One region of the Obesumbacterium proteus genome, then DNA from elsewhere that is predicted to be linked to it. Evidence: predicted binding sites of a transcription regulator. Region 1 holds the regulator's gene; the other holds the start of a gene.
What was found. Region 1 encodes Fur, which represses iron uptake genes when iron is present. Its sites were predicted from a motif close to ATAATAATGAGAACNACTATCAA; they were not measured.
Positions count from the first base shown of each region.

Region 2: a site for Fur is predicted at 9,280-9,302, ahead of DSM2777_RS22145 (TonB-dependent siderophore receptor). Genes of this name have one in related genera too.

Region 1 covers NZ_CP014608.1:2,477,969-2,488,607, reverse strand. Annotated here, with positions in the region: gene DSM2777_RS11855 (efflux RND transporter periplasmic adaptor subunit) at 1-839, shown strand, start outside; gene DSM2777_RS11850 (multidrug efflux RND transporter permease subunit AcrB) at 885-4,037, shown strand; gene pgm (phosphoglucomutase (alpha-D-glucose-1,6-bisphosphate-dependent)) at 4,207-5,853, opposite strand; gene seqA (replication initiation negative regulator SeqA) at 5,937-6,476, opposite strand; gene ybfF (esterase) at 6,755-7,525, shown strand; gene ybfE (LexA regulated protein) at 7,806-8,081, shown strand; gene fldA (flavodoxin FldA) at 8,203-8,730, shown strand; gene fur (ferric iron uptake transcriptional regulator) at 9,050-9,499, shown strand; gene DSM2777_RS11815 (beta-N-acetylhexosaminidase) at 9,770-10,639, opposite strand, start outside.
Region 2 covers NZ_CP014608.1:4,728,411-4,739,049, forward strand. Annotated here, with positions in the region: gene DSM2777_RS23980 (DUF1328 domain-containing protein) at 1-20, opposite strand, end outside; gene osmY (molecular chaperone OsmY) at 158-772, opposite strand; gene prfC (peptide chain release factor 3) at 1,301-2,890, opposite strand; gene rimI (ribosomal protein S18-alanine N-acetyltransferase) at 3,049-3,516, opposite strand; gene DSM2777_RS22100 (DNA polymerase III subunit psi) at 3,485-3,895, opposite strand; gene rsmC (16S rRNA (guanine(1207)-N(2))-methyltransferase RsmC) at 4,081-5,121, shown strand; tRNA gene DSM2777_RS22110 (tRNA-Leu) at 5,358-5,444, shown strand; tRNA gene DSM2777_RS22115 (tRNA-Leu) at 5,479-5,565, shown strand; tRNA gene DSM2777_RS22120 (tRNA-Leu) at 5,613-5,699, shown strand; gene DSM2777_RS22125 (DUF1435 family protein) at 5,805-6,107, opposite strand; gene DSM2777_RS22130 (GGDEF domain-containing protein) at 6,444-7,463, shown strand; gene fhuF (siderophore-iron reductase FhuF) at 7,779-8,570, shown strand; gene DSM2777_RS22140 (DUF805 domain-containing protein) at 8,704-9,078, shown strand; gene DSM2777_RS22145 (TonB-dependent siderophore receptor) at 9,415-10,639, shown strand, end outside.

The sequences.
Region 1 (10,639 bases):
CTGCAAACATCGCTCACCTGACAGTAAATCGCTATAAGACATTAGTCGGTACTAAGTACATCAGTCAGCAAGAATACGATACAGCTGTTGCCGATGCGCGTCAGGCCGATGCAGCCGTTACCGCTGCAAAAGCCGCAGTAGAAACTGCACGTATCAATCTGGCGTATACCAAAGTGACTTCACCAATCAGCGGTCGTATTGGTAAATCCAGCGTGACCGAGGGTGCTTTGGTGACTTCAAATCAGGCTAATGCGCTGGCAACCGTTCAGCAACTTGACCCGATTTATGTCGACGTCACTCAGTCAAGCAACGACTTCCTGCGTTTAAAAGAAGAGCTGGCTAACGGTACTTTAGAACAGGAAGGCGGTAAGGCTAAGGCTGAACTGGTATTGGAAAATGGTCAGGTCTACGCACAGAAAGGCTCTCTGGAGTTTTCTGACGTCACCGTTGATGAAAGCACGGGCTCAATCACTATTCGCGCCGTGTTCCCGAATCCTAAAGGCGATTTGTTGCCTGGCATGTTTGTGCGCGCTCGTCTGGATGAAGGTATCAAAAACAATGCGTTGCTCGTTCCTCAGCAAGGCGTCACCCGTAATCCTCGCGGTGAAGCAACCGTCATGTTAGTCGGTGCTGACAACAAAGTTGAAAACCGTACCGTAACCGCAGCGCAAGCCATCGGTGACAAATGGTTGGTGACTGATGGTCTGAAATCCGGTGACAAAGTGATTGTGACTGGCTTGCAGAAAGTTCGTCCAGGCGTGCAAGTGAAAGTAGAAGAAGCTTCTGCAGGGAACGCTTCAACAAAAGATGCAGCGGCTAGCGAACCGAAGAAGTCTTAAGTGATGCTCGTTGCTGATACATTGATAAAAAGGAGCCAGTAATTCATGGCTAAGTTTTTTATAGATCGACCTATATTCGCCTGGGTTATCGCCATCATAATCATGCTGGCCGGTACGCTAGCGATTATGAAACTACCGGTGGCGCAATATCCAACGATTGCCCCGCCGGCGGTGTCGATCTCCGCAGTCTACCCTGGTGCTGATGCGCAAACGGTGCAGGACACGGTCACACAGATTATCGAACAGAACATGAACGGTATCGATAATCTGATGTACATGTCCTCAACCAGCGACTCATCGGGTAGCGTGTCGATCACGCTTACCTTCCAGTCTGGTACTGACCCGGATATCGCACAGGTTCAGGTGCAGAACAAATTGCAGCTAGCAACGCCGTTGCTGCCGCAAGAAGTTCAGCAGCAAGGGATCAGCGTTGAGAAATCCAGTAGTAGCTTCCTGATGGTTGCTGGCTTTATTTCTGAAGACGGAAGCATGTCTCAGGATGATATCGCCGACTACGTGGCTTCCAACATTAAAGATCCGATCAGCCGTTCCGAAGGGATTGGTGACGTGCAGCTGTTTGGTGCCCAGTACGCGATGCGTATCTGGTTAGACCCAAATAAGCTGAACAACTACCAGATGACTCCTCTGGACGTGATCAACCAGATCAAAATCCAGAACAACCAGATTGCAGCTGGCCAATTGGGTGGCGCTCCTCCGGTTCCTGGGCAGCAGTTGAACGCCTCAATCATTGCGCAAACGCGCTTACAGACACCGGAAGAATTCGGCAAGATCCTGATGAAGGTTCAAACCGACGGTTCTCGCGTGCTGCTGCGTGACGTAGCCAAGATTGAGCTAGGCGGCGAAAACTATAACGTTATCGCTCGCTTTAACGGCAAACCTGCCGCAGGTCTGGGGATTAAACTGGCAACCGGCGCTAACGCATTGGATGCCGCTGAAGGGGTCAAAAAAGAGCTGGCTAAGTTACAGCCCTTCTTCCCTGCCAGCATGAAGGTTGTTTATCCATACGACACCACGCCGTTCGTTAAGATTTCCATCAACGAAGTTGTGAAAACGTTGCTGGAAGCTATCGTGCTGGTGTTCTTGGTTATGTATCTGTTCTTGCAGAACATTCGTGCAACCCTGATCCCAACCATCGCGGTTCCGGTGGTTCTGTTAGGGACCTTTGCTGTGCTATCGGCCTTTGGCTATTCGATAAACACCCTAACCATGTTTGGTATGGTGCTTGCGATAGGCCTCTTGGTGGATGACGCCATCGTTGTGGTGGAAAACGTTGAGCGTGTTATGGCCGAAGAGGGCCTACCACCAAAAGAAGCAACGCGTAAATCCATGGAGCAGATTCAGGGCGCCTTGGTGGGGATTGCGATGGTACTGTCCGCAGTATTTATCCCAATGGCATTCTTCGGTGGCTCAACCGGTGCGATTTACCGTCAGTTCTCCATCACTATCGTTTCCGCGATGGTGCTGTCAGTACTGGTGGCGATGATCCTGACACCGGCTCTGTGTGCCACCATGCTCAAACCGATCGAAAAAGGCGGCCACGGTAAAACCACCGGCTTCTTTGGTTGGTTTAACAACATGTTCGATAAGAGCACCGAGCACTATACGAATTCCGTTGCGGGCATTCTGCGTGGTACCGGTCGTTATCTGCTGATTTACCTGATTATCGTTGTCGGTATGGGCCTGCTGTTTGTCCGTATGCCAACGTCATTCTTACCGGATGAAGATCAGGGTATTGCTCTGACCATGGTTCAGTTACCGGCTGGTGCAACGCAAGAACGTACCAACAAGGTTCTGGCAGAAGTCACTGATTACTTCTTGGATAAAGAAAAAGCTAACGTTCAATCCGTCTTTACCGTCAGCGGCTTCGGCTTCAGCGGTCAAGGCCAGAACAACGGCTTGGCCTTCGTCAGCTTGAAACCTTGGGATGAGCGTACCGGTGCCGATAATAAGGTTCCGGCCATTATCGCCCGTGCAACTGGCGCATTCAGTAAGATTAAAGATGGCTTGGTGTTCCCATTCAACCTGCCAGCGATTATCGAACTGGGTACGGCAACCGGCTTTGACTTTGAACTTATCGATCAGGCTGGCCTTGGCCACGAAAAACTGACCGAAGCGCGTAATCAGCTGTTAGGCATGGCCGCACAGCATCCCGACACCGTGGTTCGTGTACGTCCAAACGGTTTGGAAGATACGCCGCAGTTCAAGATCATCGTCGATCAGGAAAAAGCACAGGCGTTAGGCGTTTCGATTTCAGACATCAACCAAACGCTGTCTACCGCGCTGGGTGGTACTTATGTGAACGACTTCATCGACCGTGGTCGTGTGAAGAAAGTTTACGTACAGGCTGATGCGCCATATCGTATGCTGCCGAACGATATCAATAACTACTACGTCCGTGGTGATGCAGGACAAATGGTACCGTTCTCAGCGTTCTCATCATCAAAATGGGAATATGGTTCTCCGCGTCTGGAACGTTATAACGGCCTGCCATCCATGGAAATCCTTGGGGAAGCTGCATCGGGTAAAAGTACCGGTGAAGCCATGGCTCTGATGGAAGATTTGGTCACCAAGCTGCCTACCGGTATCGGTTTTGACTGGACAGGAATGTCCTATCAGGAACGTCTATCAGGTAACCAGGCTCCGGCGCTGTATGCCATCTCGCTCATCGTGGTCTTCCTGTGTCTGGCAGCATTGTATGAAAGCTGGTCAATTCCGTTCTCCGTTATGCTCGTCGTTCCATTGGGCGTTATCGGTGCACTGTTGGTAGCAACGATGCGTGGTATGAACAACGACGTTTACTTCCAGGTAGGCTTGTTGACGACCATCGGGCTTTCGGCCAAGAACGCCATACTTATCGTCGAGTTTGCTAAAGACTTGATGGATAAAGAAGGTAAAGGGCTGATTGAAGCGACGTTAGAAGCGGTACGCATGCGTCTACGTCCAATCTTGATGACGTCTCTGGCATTTATGCTGGGTGTTCTGCCATTGGCTATCAGTACGGGTGCAGGTTCTGGCGCACAGAATGCGGTAGGTACAGGCGTAATGGGCGGTATGGTTACAGCAACCATTCTGGCTATCTTCTTCGTACCGATGTTCTTTGTGGTTGTTCGTCGTCGCTTTAATAAAGGCGGTGAAGATATCGAACATAGCCACCCTGTTGACCATCAGGTGAAATAGTTTATTTCCCTGAGTCGTCCTCGATAGGCTGATATTTTTCAGCCTGATAAAACGCCCGATGAATCTCATCGGGCGTTTTTTTATATTGAAAACGTCACCGCTATTTACCGGCAAATCGGAGACATAAAAAAAGCGCCGTTAAAGGCGCTTTTTAGAATTTCTGAAGAGCTTATTTGGCGCTAGCGAGCACGGCACTCACAATATCCACCGCTTCTTTCTCGATTCGCTGGCGATGCTCAGCACCCAAGAAACTTTCGCAGTAAATTTTGTAGGCTTCTTCTGTGCCAGACGGACGTGCGGCAAACCAGCCGTTGTCAGTCATCACTTTCAGCCCGCCGATAGACGCGTTGTTGCCCGGTGCTTTAGTCAAACGCGCGGTAATCGGATCGCCCGCCAGTTTGTCCGCTTTAACCATCTCAGGAGAGAGCTTCGACAGTGCATCTTTCTGCGCATGCGTAGCCGGTGCCTGAATGCGGTTATAGCTTGGCGCACCAAAACGTTCAGCCAGCTTATTGTAATGCTGCTGTGGGTTTTCGCCGGTTACCGCGGTGATCTCAGCGGCAAGCAGGCACATAATGATGCCGTCTTTATCCGTTGACCACGGCGTACCGTTAAAGCGCAGGAAGGAAGCACCCGCGCTTTCTTCGCCACCAAAACCAAAGCTGCCGTCAAACAGACCATCAACAAACCATTTAAAGCCGACAGGAACTTCCACCAGCTTGCGGCCTAAATCATTTACAACGCGGTCAATCATGGCGCTGGATACCAGCGTTTTACCTACGGCAACATCAGCGCCCCACTGAGGGCGATGCTGGAACAGATAATTGATAGCAACCGCTAAGTAGTGATTCGGATTCATCAGGCCTGAAGGCGTAACAATACCGTGGCGATCGTAGTCTGGGTCGTTAGCGAACGCTAAATCAAACTGATCGCGCAGCGCCAGCAAGCCCGCCATAGCGCTTTCCGATGAGCAGTCCATACGGATCACGCCATCGTGATCTAAATGCATGAAGCGGAATGACGGATCGACGTGATCGTTCACCAAGGTCAGATCAAGTTTGTAATGCTCACCAATTCGCTGCCAGTATTCGATGCCGGAACCGCCTAATGGATCGACGCCTAAATGCAGGCCTGAGCGCTGAATGGCTGGCATATCAACGATATCAACCAAACCTTCAATGTAAGGCTGCACCAGATCTTTGGCATGCACCAAGCCGCTTTTCCACGCTGCGTCGAGTGTTTGGCGCTTCACGCCCTGCAAGTTAAGGCTTAACAGTTCATTGGCGCGCTGCTCAATCACCTTGGTGAGGTCGGTATCTGCCGGTCCACCATTTGGCGGATTGTATTTGATACCACCGTCTTCAGGCGGGTTATGCGAAGGCGTAATGACGATACCGTCAGCCAATGCCGCATTCTTGTTGCTGTTGTGAGTCAGAATAGCGTGAGAAACCGCAGGTGTTGGCGTGAAACCGTTATCCTGCTGTACCACGACATCCACGCCGTTTGCCGTCAGAACTTCCAGCACGCTGATAAACGCAGGTTCAGATAAACCATGGGTATCTTTACCCACGATACACGGACCTTCGATGCCATTCGCTTTACGCACTTCAACAATTGCCTGCGCAATAGCTAAAATGTGCGCTTCGTTAAAGCTATGGCGCTGAGCGCTGCCACGGTGACCAGAAGTCCCGAATTTTACCGCATGCGACGTGTTACCCACTTCCGGCGTCAATACATAGTATTGAGAAACCAGTTGAGCCACGTTAATCAAATCGCTCTGCTGGGCAGGCTGCCCGGCACGGGGGTGATTTGCCATGGTCACTACTCCCTACGCTATTACGCTTATATGGTTGAGTGCCTAATCGCGCAGCTAATACTTGCGATTAGGCAGTTCTTGAATTAGATGGTCCCGCAAACTTTTTCAATCAGTTCGGCTGGGAACTGCATCGCCTGCATGATGTGTTCAATCATGCTGCGCTTGCGATCGGTGTTGGTGTTGGTGATCACCCAGTAAGGCGTGCCCGCAACATGTTTAGGCTTGGTATGCGTGCCGTTTTGCAGCAGCGTTTGCTGATCGCCTGCGAAATAGACACGCGTGCGGCCATGCAAGGATTCCGTTGCCGCAGCGAATCCTTGGTTATCAATAGAGTAAAGCGTTGAAAGTACCAGCATGAAGCGGTTTACCGCTTTGTTCTGCTCTGCATATTCATCAGACAGCAACAGCTCACGCATGGTACGAACGCGGTCTACCGGACGGGTAGACACCGGAGCAGCCACTGGCGCAGCGATGACGGCAGGCGTCACAGCCGGAGCAGCAGTCGCTTTATGTTCAGAGACTTTCAGCAGGCGGCGCAATATGTCAGAAGCACTCTCACCGATACTTTGCGTGTGGCTTGCAATGTAGCGGTACAGCTCCTCGTCGACTTCAATAGTTTTCATCATTATCCAATACAGGTTTACGACTTAATCAGCAGGATTATAAAGTCAAACGCCTCATGCGGATAGCGTAAACCCGATGCTCTGATCAATTCAGTGAGTTTTTTCCCAAACTTATGGAAAGAATACCCTTAATTTTTGCTGGATAACACTCGGTGACTAACAATCATGCTTAGTCGTGGTAACCTATTTGTTACAACATAAGATTCTTCGCACTCTCTCTTGCCGCATGTTTAGCGCATGGGTTCATGCGAATAGACGCAACGAATAGACTTAACGATATGAAACTCAACTACCGCGAACATATTCCGGCTCAACAAGCCCTGTTTCCACCGGCATTACTGATCCACGGCTTATTCGGCAGTTTGGATAATCTTGGCATATTAGGCCGAGATTTGCGCAACGATCGCCGTGTGATTCAGGTTGATATGCGCAATCACGGGCACTCACCGCGCTCAGAGCGCATGGATTATGCCGCGATGGCCGAGGATTTACTGGCGCTGATTGACGATCTTTCTTTGTCACAGTTGGATGTCATTGGGCACTCAATGGGTGGAAAAGCCGCCATGACGCTGGCCGCGCTTGCTCCCGAACGTATTCGTCGCCTTGCCTTGCTGGACATTGCGCCCGTTGATTATCAGGTTCGTCGTCACGATACGATTTTTGCTGCCATCAACGCGGTGACGGAGGCACAGGTGGCGCGCCGCCAAGAGGCCGCTGAAATCATGCGCGGCTATATCAACGAAGAAGGCGTGATACAGTTTTTGCTGAAGTCTTTTCAGGATGGCGAGTGGCTATTTAACGTGCCGGTGCTGTGGGATCAATACGAAAATATCGTCGGCTGGCAAGAAGTCACGCCTTACCAAGGCCCTGCGATGTTTATCAAAGGTGGCTCATCGCCCTATATTCAAGATATTCATCGCGCAGCCATTGCTCGCCAGTTTCCCCATGCCAGAGCTCACGTGATTGCCGGTACGGGCCACTGGCTGCATGCGGAAAAACCCGAGCTGGTGCTACGCACGCTGCATCGTTTTCTCGACAGCGATGAATAAGCCAAACCACTTAATTTGTCGTCTTCACGACCTAACTTAACCCAAACTTCAGCCTCACCGCCGCCTCACTGTAGAAAAAAACACCATTCATCAGTGAGGTAAGTAAGATTAAGGATTGTCGCGGCTGGGGGCGCTAGGGTATTATGGCGCGCTATTATTCTGGCAGGCAGTTTTGCTGTTCAAGGATAGTGCCGGTAAAGGGTGAATGGCCCTAGTATGTTAATCATGATCTGATTCGTTACGCAGATTCAAAATTCTCCTTGTAGTACCGCTACCTGATATGGCCAAAGAACAAACGGACCGCACGACTCTGGATCTGTTCGCAGATGAACGTCGTCCGGGTCGCCCGAAAACCAACCCGTTATCTCGGGATGAACAGCTAAGAATTAACAAACGCAACCAACTGCGCCGCGATAAAGTGAAAGGACTGCGTCGCGTCGAGCTAAAAATTAACGAAGAAGCGGTTGAAATGCTGAATCGTTTGGCTCAAGAACAAAACATTAGCCGCAGTGAATTGATTGAACAAATTTTACTCAATCAGATTTTAAAATCTTAACGCCACCAGCACACAATGACGACAAATCGATACGGTTTAAAGTGCTATAGTGCGTAAAGTACGTACTGGTCTTTCTCAAGATTCTAGTTTAATTATTTGATATAAAAGGTATAAACGCGACATGGCAATCGTAGGCATTTTCTTTGGCAGCGACACGGGCAACACGGAAAACATCGCTAAGATGATCCAAAAGCAACTCGGAAAAGACGTTGCTGAAGTTCATGACATTGCCAAAAGCAGCAAAGAAGACATCGAAGCATTCGATATTCTTCTGCTTGGCATCCCAACATGGTATTACGGCGAAGCTCAGTGTGACTGGGATGATTTCTTCCCTTCTCTGGAAGAGATCGACTTCAACGGTAAACTGGTTGCTCTGTTTGGCTGCGGCGACCAAGAAGACTATGCAGAGTACTTCTGCGACGCAATGGGCACCATCCGTGATTTGATCGAGCCACGCGGCGCGACCATCGTTGGTCACTGGCCAACTGCGGGTTACCATTTTGAAGCGTCTAAAGCGCTGGTTGATGACAAAACCTTCGTTGGTTTGGCTATTGACGAAGATCGCCAGCCTGAACTCACCGCAACGCGTGTTGATGCGTGGGTGAAACAAATCTCCGAAGAGATGAGCTTGGCTGAACTGGCTGGCTAACATGAAATTGAACCCGCTGACTGCATAAGCCAGCGGGTATTTCAGCGATTGGCGAAAGCAATTTGCAACATCTATGTAACTCATTTTTCTCGCTCTAGCCCCCGCCACCAGCAGAGTTACATATTTGTCAGTGTGTTACGTTTTATTTCCACCCTGTAGTTCCGTCCAAGTTGTTAACACACTGCGGTTTCCATTTACCGCCATCAGCTTTATAATGAATCTCAATTATATTTTCAGTTCGGTGACAATTAGGGCAACGCTGGCAGCAAATGCAGGCTATCCTAAACGTCTTCGAGCTAAGTAACGGGACAGAATCCGAATGACAGATAACAACACTCCTTTAAAGAAGGCTGGACTTAAAGTCACGCTTCCGCGTCTTAAGATTCTGGAAGTTCTGCAAGATCCAACTTGCCATCACGTCAGCGCAGAAGACCTGTATAAGAAGCTGATCGATATGGGTGAAGAAATCGGCTTAGCCACCGTTTACCGTGTACTGAACCAGTTCGACGAGGCTGGAATTGTGACTCGTCACAATTTTGAAGGCGGAAAATCTGTATTTGAACTGACCCAACAGCATCACCATGATCATCTGATCTGCTTAGACTGCGGTAAAGTGATCGAGTTTAGCGACGATTCCATCGAAAAACGTCAGCACGAAATTGCTAAAAAATATGGTATCCAGCTGACCAACCACAGCCTGTACCTGTATGGTCACTGCGCTGAGGGTGATTGCCGCGAAGACGAAAGTCTGCACGATGGCAGAGAGTAAAAACACGCGAGTGTAAATGAGGCGACCTGAGGGTCGCTTTTTTATTGCCTGAAATCCAAAGAATCCGTTTTCTCGGCAAAAAACAGACAAAAAAAAGCCCCTCAGGCAGGGGGCTAAGCAACTCACAACTAAATCACTCATATGGCTTCGGCAGATACCATAGCAACAATAATGATGATGAAACGGTATTAAGAACCACTGCATTAATACGTTATTGCGCTATTCCCTACCCCACCGGGGCAGGAAATACCGAACTTACCTATTTGGATATCACGCCTGTACCGGTTCTACGCGGCTATAGCGTTTACCATCTGGGCTCACTGAACGAATTTGAACGTCACCAGAAACGGTCGGTTGAGCTTTAGCATCATAACGCTGCCACTGCTTGCCGCCGTCTACGGAGTATTCAATCCCCAGCCCTGGCAGCGCAATGTTGGCTTCCAATTTCCCGCCCACGACTTTTGCCCCAGGAACCGGCAGGCGATATTCCACACCGGCTTTATCCATTTTCGCCAGCTCACGCTGCCCCATCAGGTTTGCAAAGCGCTGCCAATCGCTCAGCAGAGATTTTTTATCTACCAGATTGGTTTCACCGCCTTTATATTCGCGGCCCGCTTTGTAGTCCTGCTCCCAGCCCGCGCGATGCCATCCACGCTCCGCCACCGTCATAACGCGAGGATAGATTTTATACTCCATCATTTCGTCAGTGCGCGTAGTTTCACTCCACAGCTGCGCTGAGAGTCCATAAACGCCCGGCCATGGCTTATCGCTTTTCGCGGTAAAGAAATTGCCGTCACGGTCTACGGAAGTTTCCGCGTTCTGTGGCATGTTGTCTGGCGCGAAGCTGAAGATCTTACGCTCATCGTTAAAGCGAGTTCCCCAGTAGTAGCCATTTTCCTGTGGATTCACCTCATACGGGAAATCCATGTAGACGTAGTCTGGGTTAGAAACCGTTACTTCGTAGCCTTTGTTCGCCCAGTCGTTGACGGTATCAAAACCGCCCCAATAGAGCGTATCCCAGAAGTTGACGCCCACGCGCTTGGTGGCAAATGCCTTCGCATCTTTGGCATCTTTCAGACCATCCTGCCACGCCTGCATTTTTTCAATGCCGTGCTTATTGACGATCTGGCTAACTTCAAT
Region 2 (10,639 bases), 2.3 Mb from region 1:
ATAATTCCCCAACGAAACATATGCTCTCCTTACCTTGCCTAAAATAAAAATGAAGTGTCGACCAACGACGCTCTTCTCTTTGTTTCTAAAAGGTCTTTGTTTCTCATAGGTAATCACACCGAACGCGCTCATAAGAGATGCGTCCAGGGAAAGCAGATTACTGTTTTACCGTCAGATCATTTTTAACGCTTTTTACACCTTCCACCGCGCTAGCAACACTTTCAGCACGATCGGATTCAGCTTTGGTTTTCACCGTACCGGAAAGCTGTACCAAGCCATTTTCGGTTTCCACTTTCACATTACGTGATGGGACGATGTCATCAGCCAGTAATTTCGCTTTTACTTCGCTAGTGATCGCCGTGTCGCTGGCGTATCCGCTAACGCTGGCCTTGGTGCTATCTTTCACGTGCAGCTTATCGCTCACGGATTTAACGCCTTCAACACCTTTCGCCAGAGTCACTGCGCGTTCTGCCTGATCTTGTGAAGAGACAAAACCGTTCAGGGTAACGACACCTTTGTTGGTATTTACAGAGATATCGTTGCTTTTGATATCTTTGGCATCAACCAGTGCACTTTTAACTTTAGCGGTAATCCCGCTATCGTCCATGTAACCATCAACTTTCTTCATGGAGCTATCGATTTTCGCACCGGTAGAGTCAGCCGCGCTTTGTGCTTTCTGCATTAAGGTTTCTTCTGCCATAGCACTACCGCTAACCAGTACAGAACCTAAAACAATTGCCATCATTGAACGTGCAAACTTGGTATTTTTCATCGATTTCTTCCTTTTGATTTCAGTAACGGCTTAACGCCGTGGGCCGTATTTCTTTCAGCCCTTAATCACATCGTCTCATCGGAGACTCGCTGTGCTAATGCTTAAAAACGTAGCCTGTCGTTCGCCATCGGCTCAGTGAGAAGTAGTCAAACCAGCAATTAACAAACAAACGATTAACAAATCACGGAATGAAAACACGTCTTGTAGACGACACCATCATCCATTTTTCAAACTATCAATCGTTAGTCTGCTGATTCAAAATCAATACGTTATGCATCTACTGTCACCTTGGCAAAGCACTCAACTGTTAAACTAATCTAATCAAACCGATTAATTCTCGGTGTCATGCGCCACTGGAATAACTATAGCCCAGTAACAAAAAAATGCAGTTTAGATCACAATAACCGGCGTTTTTTTGTGCAAAAAAGCGGCTTATTAAGACGATTCTGCGAATTTTGGGTATAAAAAAACCGCACATAAGTGCGGTTTATCAGCAAATTCAGCAGAAAAATTACACGAACAAAACGATTAATGCTCGCGAGTTTTGCGGAATTTCACTTCAGGATAGCGTTCGCTAGCCAGATTAAGGTTAACCATCGTTGGCGCAATATAGGCTAAATTATCACCGCCATCCAACGCCAAGTTCAGCTCATTCTTACGTTTGAACTCTTCGAATTTCTTCACGTCATCGCACTCAACCCAACGTGCGGTTGAAACGTTGACGGATTCGTAGATAGCTTCAACGTTATATTCGCTTTTCAGACGTGCTACCACCACTTCAAACTGCAGCACACCGACTGCACCAACGATCAGATCGTTGTTATGAATTGGGCGGAACACCTGCACCGCACCCTCTTCTGACAGCTGAACCAAACCTTTTAGCAGCTGTTTCTGTTTCAGAGGATCGCGCAGACGAATACGACGGAACAGCTCTGGCGCAAAGTTCGGGATACCGGTGAACTTCATATCTTCACCCTGAGTGAAGGTATCACCAATCTGAATCGTGCCGTGGTTATGCAAACCAATGATGTCGCCCGCATAGGCTTCTTCAAGGTGCGAACGGTCACCGGCCATAAAGGTCAGGGCGTCAGAGATCACCACGTCTTTGCCCGTGCGGACCTGACGCAGTTTCATGCTTTTTTCATAACGGCCAGACACCACGCGCATAAAGGCTACGCGGTCACGGTGTTTAGGGTCCATGTTGGCCTGAATTTTAAACACAAAACCGGTGAACTTCTCTTCATCAGCGCTAACTACGCGAGTATCGGTCTTACGTGGCATTGGCGCAGGAGCCCAATCCACCAAACCATCAAGCATATGGTCAACACCAAAGTTACCCAGCGCCGTACCAAAGAAGACAGGGGTCAATTCACCATTGAGGAAATCGTCCTTATCAAATTCAGCCGCAGCGCCTTTCACCAACTCAAGCTCGCCACGCAGCTGCTCTGCCAGATCGTCGCCAACGGCAGCGTCTAGATCAGGGTTGTCCAAACCTTTAACGATGCGGACTTCCTGAATAGTGTGGCCTTTACCTGTTTGATACAGATAGGTTTCGTCTTTATAAAGGTGATAAACACCCTTAAACGATTTACCGCAGCCGATTGGCCAAGTGATTGGCGCACATACAATACGCAGCTCGTTTTCGACTTCGTCCAGTAACTCCATCGGATCGCGAATTTCGCGGTCGACTTTGTTCATGAAGGTCAAGATCGGCGTATCACGCAGACGCGTAACTTCCATCAGCTTACGGGTACGATCTTCGACACCTTTTGCCGCATCAATTACCATCAAGCAGCAGTCAACGGCGGTCAGGGTACGATAGGTATCTTCAGAGAAGTCTTCGTGCCCTGGGGTGTCGAGCAGGTTTACCAAGCAATCGTGGTAAGGGAACTGCATCACCGAGGTGGTAATCGAAATACCACGTTGTTTTTCCATCTCCATCCAGTCAGATTTAGCATGCTGGTTGGAGCCGCGCCCTTTTACCGTACCCGCGGTTTGAATAGCCTGTCCGAATAACAGAACTTTTTCAGTGATCGTGGTTTTACCGGCATCGGGGTGAGAAATAATTGCGAAAGTGCGGCGTTTAGCCACTTCGCGAGCGTATTCACTAGGAGACATGTTTTTACGTTCTATCGTTAGCCACCCTGCGCCAACGCCCGTAATTCAGACGATTTATTGTTACGCAAAGCGGGAATAAAAAAGGTATAGCGGGCTATTTTCCCTGATTTAGTCAGGTTAGACAACGCGCAATAATGTAATTATCTGAGGAAAGGTCGTCAGCCCAGCGGTAGCGCCATAATACGGGCGTCTTCGCGGCCATCGGCGGTGGGGTAATAATTGCGACGTATTGAAACTTCGTTAAAGCCTAACGACTCATAAAGCGCGATCGCTGCGCGGTTAGAGTCTCGTACCTCTAGCCACAATGTCACGATGTCTTTTTCCTCGAGGCCTGCAATTAACGCATCCAGCAATTCACGGCCAAGTCCCTTGCGTTGGTACGAGGGAGCGACGGCGATGTTGAAAAGCGTGGCTTCATCGAGCACCACCTGCGTAATCGCAAAAGCCGCGAGTTTTCCATCACACTCTAATTTTAGATTGTAATAACGCTCCCCATGATTGCTGAGGAACGTTTTCTCCGTCCACGGAAACGCGTGGCTGGCACATTCGATGTCAAAAGCCGCTGTAAAATCAGCCTCGGTGAGAGGTGAGATCTCACGCTTTAGGGAAGAAATGTTGTTCATCATGACAAATTTGCTGCCATAGCGCGCGTTTAGCGCCTGAGTTATTGTAAAGCGCACTGAGCGCCGGAGAATGCAGCGTAGCGCTTGCGCGTTCGGTAGCCGGAGGATCGCCTAGCCACCAAACATAATATTCCGCACCATCATTAAGCATCGCGTACTGTTCAGGCGTGAGAATAACCGCCTGATCCGGTGTGAGCATCAATGCCTTGAGAACGTCACACAACAAAACGTCGTCGGGAGAAATCGGCTCCGCAGAAACAATTAACAAGCGGGTCGAGCTAGGTACACTCACCGCAATCTCGCCATGCAGCGCCGTTGGACGCCGCAGCACCCACTGAGTAATACCAAGCTGCTGTAAAAGAAGGTCGCGTCGGGTGGCCATACTGTCCTGCTAAAGTGTCAAAATGACGTTAAAGAAACGATATTGCCGCGTATTCTAGCAAAGCTAGCGAACCCGCGTCATTAAAGCTCAATCTCCTTGTTGCACGAAGCGGCGCGGTGTTGGCTGCAACTCCACGTAGTTTGGGTATATACTGCGCGGCTAGTTAACCTAAGGAAACACGTTTAATGTCATTATTTACCCCTGCCAGCGAAGTCATTCTGCGCCACAGCGAGGAATTCGAATCACGCCGAGTCCTCTTTGCAGGCGATTTACAAGATACCCTGCCAGCACAGTTTGAAGCGGCAGAGGTTCGTGTTCACACCAACCAATATCATCATTGGCAGCAACTGAGCCGCACTATGGCAGAGCGCTGCCAGTTTGGGCTAACGGCTGATGCAGAGCTGGTTGCCGATTGCGACACCCTGATTTACTACTGGCCAAAGAGCAAGCAAGAAGCACAGTTCCAGCTGCAAAACCTGTTCTCTTTGCTGCCGGTTGGCACTGAATTGTTTATCGTCGGCGAAAACCGCGCGGGCGTGCGTAGCGCCGAAGGTGTCATCGAAGCGTTTGGCCCGCTGAATAAAATCGACAGCGCGCGCCGCTGCGGTTTGTATCACGGCCGTTTAGAAAAACAGAGTGATTTCAAGCTCGAAGACTGGTGGGAGAACTACCAGACTGGCAGCCTGACTATCGCCACCTTACCGGGTGTATTTAGCCGCGACGGGCTGGATGTCGGCAGCCATCTGCTGCTGTCTTCGCTTGAACCACACATGAAAGGCAAAGTTCTAGACGTCGGCTGTGGTGCAGGCGTGCTGTCTGCCGCAATGGCAAAAATGTCACCGAAAATTAAGCTGACGCTAAGCGATGTCAGCGCTGCTGCGCTTGAATCTAGCCGTGCAACGCTTGCTGCTAACGAAATTCAGGGCGAAGTCATCGCCAGTAACGTCTATTCCGACATTACCGGACGCTTTGACATGATTATCTCGAACCCACCGTTCCATGACGGCATGCAAACCAGCTTAACCGCTGCTGAAACCCTGATCCGCGGCGCGGCTAAACAGCTGCAAATCGGCGGTGAACTGCGTATCGTGGCTAACGCCTTCCTGCCTTATCCGCAGCTGTTGGACGATGTTTTTGGCGCTCACGAAGTGCTTGCACAAACTGGCCGTTTCAAAGTGTATTCAGCGCGCTTAGGCCGTGCAGCCATGGCTAAGAAAAAACGTTAATTTCTGCATTTAGCTGGTAAACCTCGGTTTACCAGCGCCCCCTCCTGCTTTTCTGCATGCCGTGCTATTGATCACGATAATTCATTGTCCTATCGTGATTTACAAAATAAATGCCCACATTTTCAGCAAACGCGCATCAAACAAGCATTGATGGGGAAATAAGTGTTGACGTAACCGCGAAAATCTCTAGAATTCGCCTCCGTGGTTATGTTGCTGCAAAGCGACGTAAACGGTATGCGAAGGTGGCGGAATTGGTAGACGCGCTAGCTTCAGGTGTTAGTGTCCTTACGGACGTGAGGGTTCAAGTCCCTCTCTTCGCACCAAATAACCACAATGATTTATGCTTCACAGCATCTTGCGAAGGTGGCGGAATTGGTAGACGCGCTAGCTTCAGGTGTTAGTGTTCTTACGGACGTGAGGGTTCAAGTCCCTCTCTTCGCACCAAGCTGGTGAGCATAGTCAAACTGCAGTACAGAAAAGTAATCTGATGTGCGAAGGTGGCGGAATTGGTAGACGCGCTAGCTTCAGGTGTTAGTGTTCTTACGGACGTGAGGGTTCAAGTCCCTCTCTTCGCACCAACAGATTGTTTCTTCTTCCTCAGCTAGTCTTCTTCAAATCCCTTTGTTTTACTTTTTATCATTTCCCTTTCAATTCAAATAATTTCTCGCTCGTATATCCGCATATTAAATCCCAAAGTAATTGTAATTTAATGAAATTGTCGCTAATCCTCCCGCCAGAGCCAGCCCTGATGGCAGTAGCACATAGTTGCGCAGACGTGGATTAAACAGCATCGCTAGCGTGACCAACATTGCCAGCACCATCATGCCTTTTAAAAAAGATAAGTTGAGATTGGAAACAATCAGCATCGGGAGCACTAACGTTGGCAAGGTTATCCCCCAAATCCCGCTGAGAGATTTACACGCCCATAAACTTATCCCCCACACCACCAGAAACGCCATCGCAGCAATCAGCATAATCCGCACCATAGATGATAATAATTCCCAATATCATATACCGAGTCATAAACCGTTTCACCCATGAATTATGTATGTGTAAAGGCATAAAAGAGGCAGCTGCCGTGAAGCCATTGTCCGATTTTTACTCAAAAAATGACGATATAACCCACATTGATTACAAGCGCATGACATCTTAGATCAAAGCTGTTAGTTTTATCGCCACATCAGACATCCCTAAGAAAATTCTTGTCTAACAGCTAACTTATCTATGCCATTTTTTATTTTTATTTGAGCGATATTGACAGTCACGAGCCTTATTTAATGAACGCAAAAAACTACGACGACCTATTAAATAGCAAAAGCCATATGACATTTCTGCTATTTATCCTGTTAAATGGAGCTACATCGTTTTATGCGCTGCTCAATCCATTACAGACAGACCCGCCATATACGCTTGCGGGAATTGGCGTTTTTGTCTTTTGCCTATTTTCAGCCTTCTCATTGATATGGCATCGCGACAAATATCTGCTGAAGCTCAACGTCGCGTCGCTATTGCTAGGATTGCTGTGGTCTTTTCATATAGCTGCTAAATATCAGCATGTTGATGCCAACAGCCATGAATTTTTATTGATCAATCTGTTCAGCATATTCTTTATTGCTGCCGTCACGCTTTCTGACAACTTATTAGCGTTCTGCCTTAATGCCGTTCCCGTCGCAATGACCGTTATTGTGCTGGAAGACTTCCACAATATGACGCGCATTTTATTCGTTCTAACATTACCGATCATCGCACTGTCATTGCACCACGCAATGACGCGGCGGCGTGAGGCATTTACACGTAGGTTGGTCACTCAACTAGAACAAGACAGAGCGCGCTTCAGCGATCTCAGCATGATTGACCCCCTTACCACGTTGCTTAACCGCCGTGGTCTTGAGTTTCAATTCCATCATATGGGCAGCGATTGCGACACTGAGCATAAACATTTTGTCGTCATGTTAGATATTGATTTCTTTAAACTCTATAACGATCACTACGGTCATCAATACGGCGATATAGCGCTAAAAAGCATTGCTCAAATTATCAAAGAAGCCGTTCGTACCAGAGATTTGGCTATTCGTTATGGTGGCGAGGAGTTTTTACTTATTTTACGTGATGCGTCTGAAAGCCTCGCAATACAAATATGCGAGCATATTCGTTTGCACGTAGAACAGTTGGCGTTAATCAATGAATACCAGCCAAATGGAAGCAACGTGGTAACAATTTCAGCGGGGCTTTCTGAGATGTACGGCAATAATTTGGAAAATGCCATAACGCGTGCCGATCAGGCGCTGTACATATCAAAGCAGAAAGGTCGTAATAGAGTTTTATTGCAAAAAGAAACCTAATTTCTTTTTATAATCTGCTAGATAGGAAAATATTTTCTATCTAGCTAAGCACAGCCTATCCGCGATCGGTAGATAGGTTGGTTAAAATATAAATTATTATAAAAAATATAGTCCCGCACCGTAACTCACCTTTCCTTACTTGCCTATCTTATGGCGTCCACGATGTTGATGTCATTCATCTAGCTTCGTCATCACTATCGATTTGCGATTTCACCCAATTGGACGCTATGACACATTTCGTTCAATCACCATCTTGCGATTGATAATAGTTATCAGTACTATTGCGTTTTGATACTTAATCTCTAGGGTGTTGTGGTGAAGATAACTGCGCTGACTGAGTTTGATGCCTACTTTCCAGCCGTCTTTCCTGCTTTTCCGCCAGAAGCGGAAGAGCTGACTGCGCTTTTTAGCCAACACTACCCTCATTTTCTCACCACGTTTCTGATTGATGAATCCGCTGCTAACCACGATTTATCCGCTATGCAGTGGTCAGCCGCAGAAACCTACGCCAAGCTCATGGCAAGCTATCAGCAAGAACACTACGCTGAATACCCCGACAAAACGCCGGAAGCCAAACCGTTAGAATCCCTGTGGGCGCAATGGTATTTTGGTTTATTGGTGCCCCCGATGATGCTGTTGCTGCTCCAGCAATCAGCGCCTCTCGACCCGCATATTCGGCAGTTCAAAGTTCGTTTTCATGAAAGCGGGCGCCCTGAGGCATTTATCTATTATCCGCAGTTAATGGCAGGAGATGCCCGTAACAGCACTCCGCTACAGCGTATGGTGTCCTTGGTTGAGCGTCATCTGATCCCAGCGGTAAACGCGATTGCCCGCCAAGGTGTTTTGAACGCCAAGCTGATGTGGAGCAATATTGGCTATGTGATGCATTGGTATTTAGGGGAATTACGCCCCTTGCTTGGCGATGCGCTTTTCTCACAGCTTGAACAAGCTCTCTTTTTCTCTGCCTCTTTCCCCGATGGCCAAGATAACCCACTCTATCGCACCGTACTAATGCGTAACGGCACTATCCAGCGCCGTACCTGCTGCCAACGCTATAAGCTGCCTAAGATGAAAGAGTGCGGTGATTGCCCGCTCACGCTGGGTTAGAAAGACGGAGTCAACTTAAAACATTCTTATCTATTACTACTAAATCAAGTAATAGCTTTCTTGATCGGCGTCAGAAGAACTCCCCCTCCATTACGTATCCTTGTGCGACTTAAAAACAAAGGATATGTTTTCAATGAATTGGTATATCAAGGCATTAAAAGATTACGCTAACTTTAATGGTCGGGCCCGCCGCAAAGAATATTGGATGTTTGGCCTTATCAACGGCATCGTGTGCGGGATCATATTTGCACTAGCACTCATATCAGGCAGCGCTATCATAAACGTTATCCTGATCTTGTATGTACTTGCGGTTGTCATCCCTAGTATGGCGCTCACAGCCAGAAGATTGCATGACACTGAGCATTCTGGCTGGTTTTACTTTGTTAGCTTCATTCCTTTAGTTGGACCAATCATTCTACTGATCTATCTCTGCAAAGCAGGAACCACGGGCGCGAACCGTTATGGCGCAGACCCAAAAGCTGAGCAACCTGCTGGCATCATTCAATAAGATCGCATCACCACTAACCCACCCATCGGTGGGTTAGACTGCCTTATATATAAATAGAATTAATACCTCATCTGTTAATAACCATTACTCGATTAATTTCATTGAGTTATTTATGGTTATTCTTCAACATTCCTTATTAATTCGTGATGAAGATCACAAAGAAAAATAGTTTTCCCTCATCAGCTCGAAGAAAAGCTACCAAAGCTAACGAGAATAATTATCATTCTGTATCGCATTTGATAAAGCGATGTCATTGACTGGTTAACATCCGGCGATGACCAGATTGCTCACAATTAATTATTAGATCTTCGTGCTTTTTCAAGCAGGGATAATTAGATGAAATACAAAGCGTTTATTAACTCTTCGCTGAAAGCGGCATTGCCAATCGGTTGTTTGGTATTCCCTTTGAGCGCCTTTGCGGATACAGCAACTGATGCCGCAGCACCAAACAATGAAGACAAAATCGTTGTCAGCGCCAAATCCAGTCTCCCACCTCTGGGAAGCTACGAAAACACCGGCACCAAATCCGATCTGACCGCGCAGGATACTCCGCAAACCATCAACACCGTTGAAGGCCAAGAGCTTGATGAGCGCGGTATCAGCTCACTGAACGAAGCTTTGCGCTACGTATCGGGCGTAACCACTGAAAACCGTGGTGGCGCGATCACTCGTTTTGATGAATTCACCATTCGCGGATTCAAAAACAGCGAAAACTATCTCGACGGCCTACAACTGCCTTACAACGAATGGAACATTCAAGGCCAAGTTGATACCTACATGCTCGATCGTATCGAAGTTATGAAAGGCCCCGCATCAGTTTTATACGGTAACGCCTCACCCGGCGGTATCGTCAACATGATCAGTAAGAAACCACAGAAAAACCAAAATACCGATGTAGAATTCGATACCGGCAGTGATAATCGTCGCGAAGGGAAAATCGACTCTACCGGTCAAATTGGCGACAGCGACGTTAGCTACCGCTTTGTGGGCTTAGCCGGTGCCGTTGATGGGCAAGCCGAAGGTTCCAAAAATGAACGCTATCTGTTAGCCCCTTCTCTACGTTGGGATATCGACGATAACAATAGCCTGTTGGTACAAGCTTTCTTCCAAAACGATCCTAATGCCGGCGTTTATACCTCTCTGCCAGGCGAAGGCACCTTCAAGTATTCTCCTTACGGCAAACTGCCAACTGACGTTTATCTGGGCGATCACAATTGGGAAGCCTATAAGCGTAAACAAGAGTCTGTCGGCTACCAGTTCGATCACCGCTTCAGCGATGAGTGGTCTTTCACGCAGAAAGCCCGCTTTATGCACATTACGGCCTATCAGGAAAACACCTACAGCACCGGTCTTGCTGATGATGGCCGCACTCTCGGTCGTCGTATGTACATGACCGATGAGAGCATGGACTCCTTCAACATTGATAACCAGATTGCCGGTAAATTTGATACCGCGTTCCTGCGCCACAATGTATTGCTGGGCTTCGATTACCAGTGGCAGAACAACAAAACCGAGTATCAGGATGCCGCTGCGCCAAGCATCGATATCTTCGATCGCAATA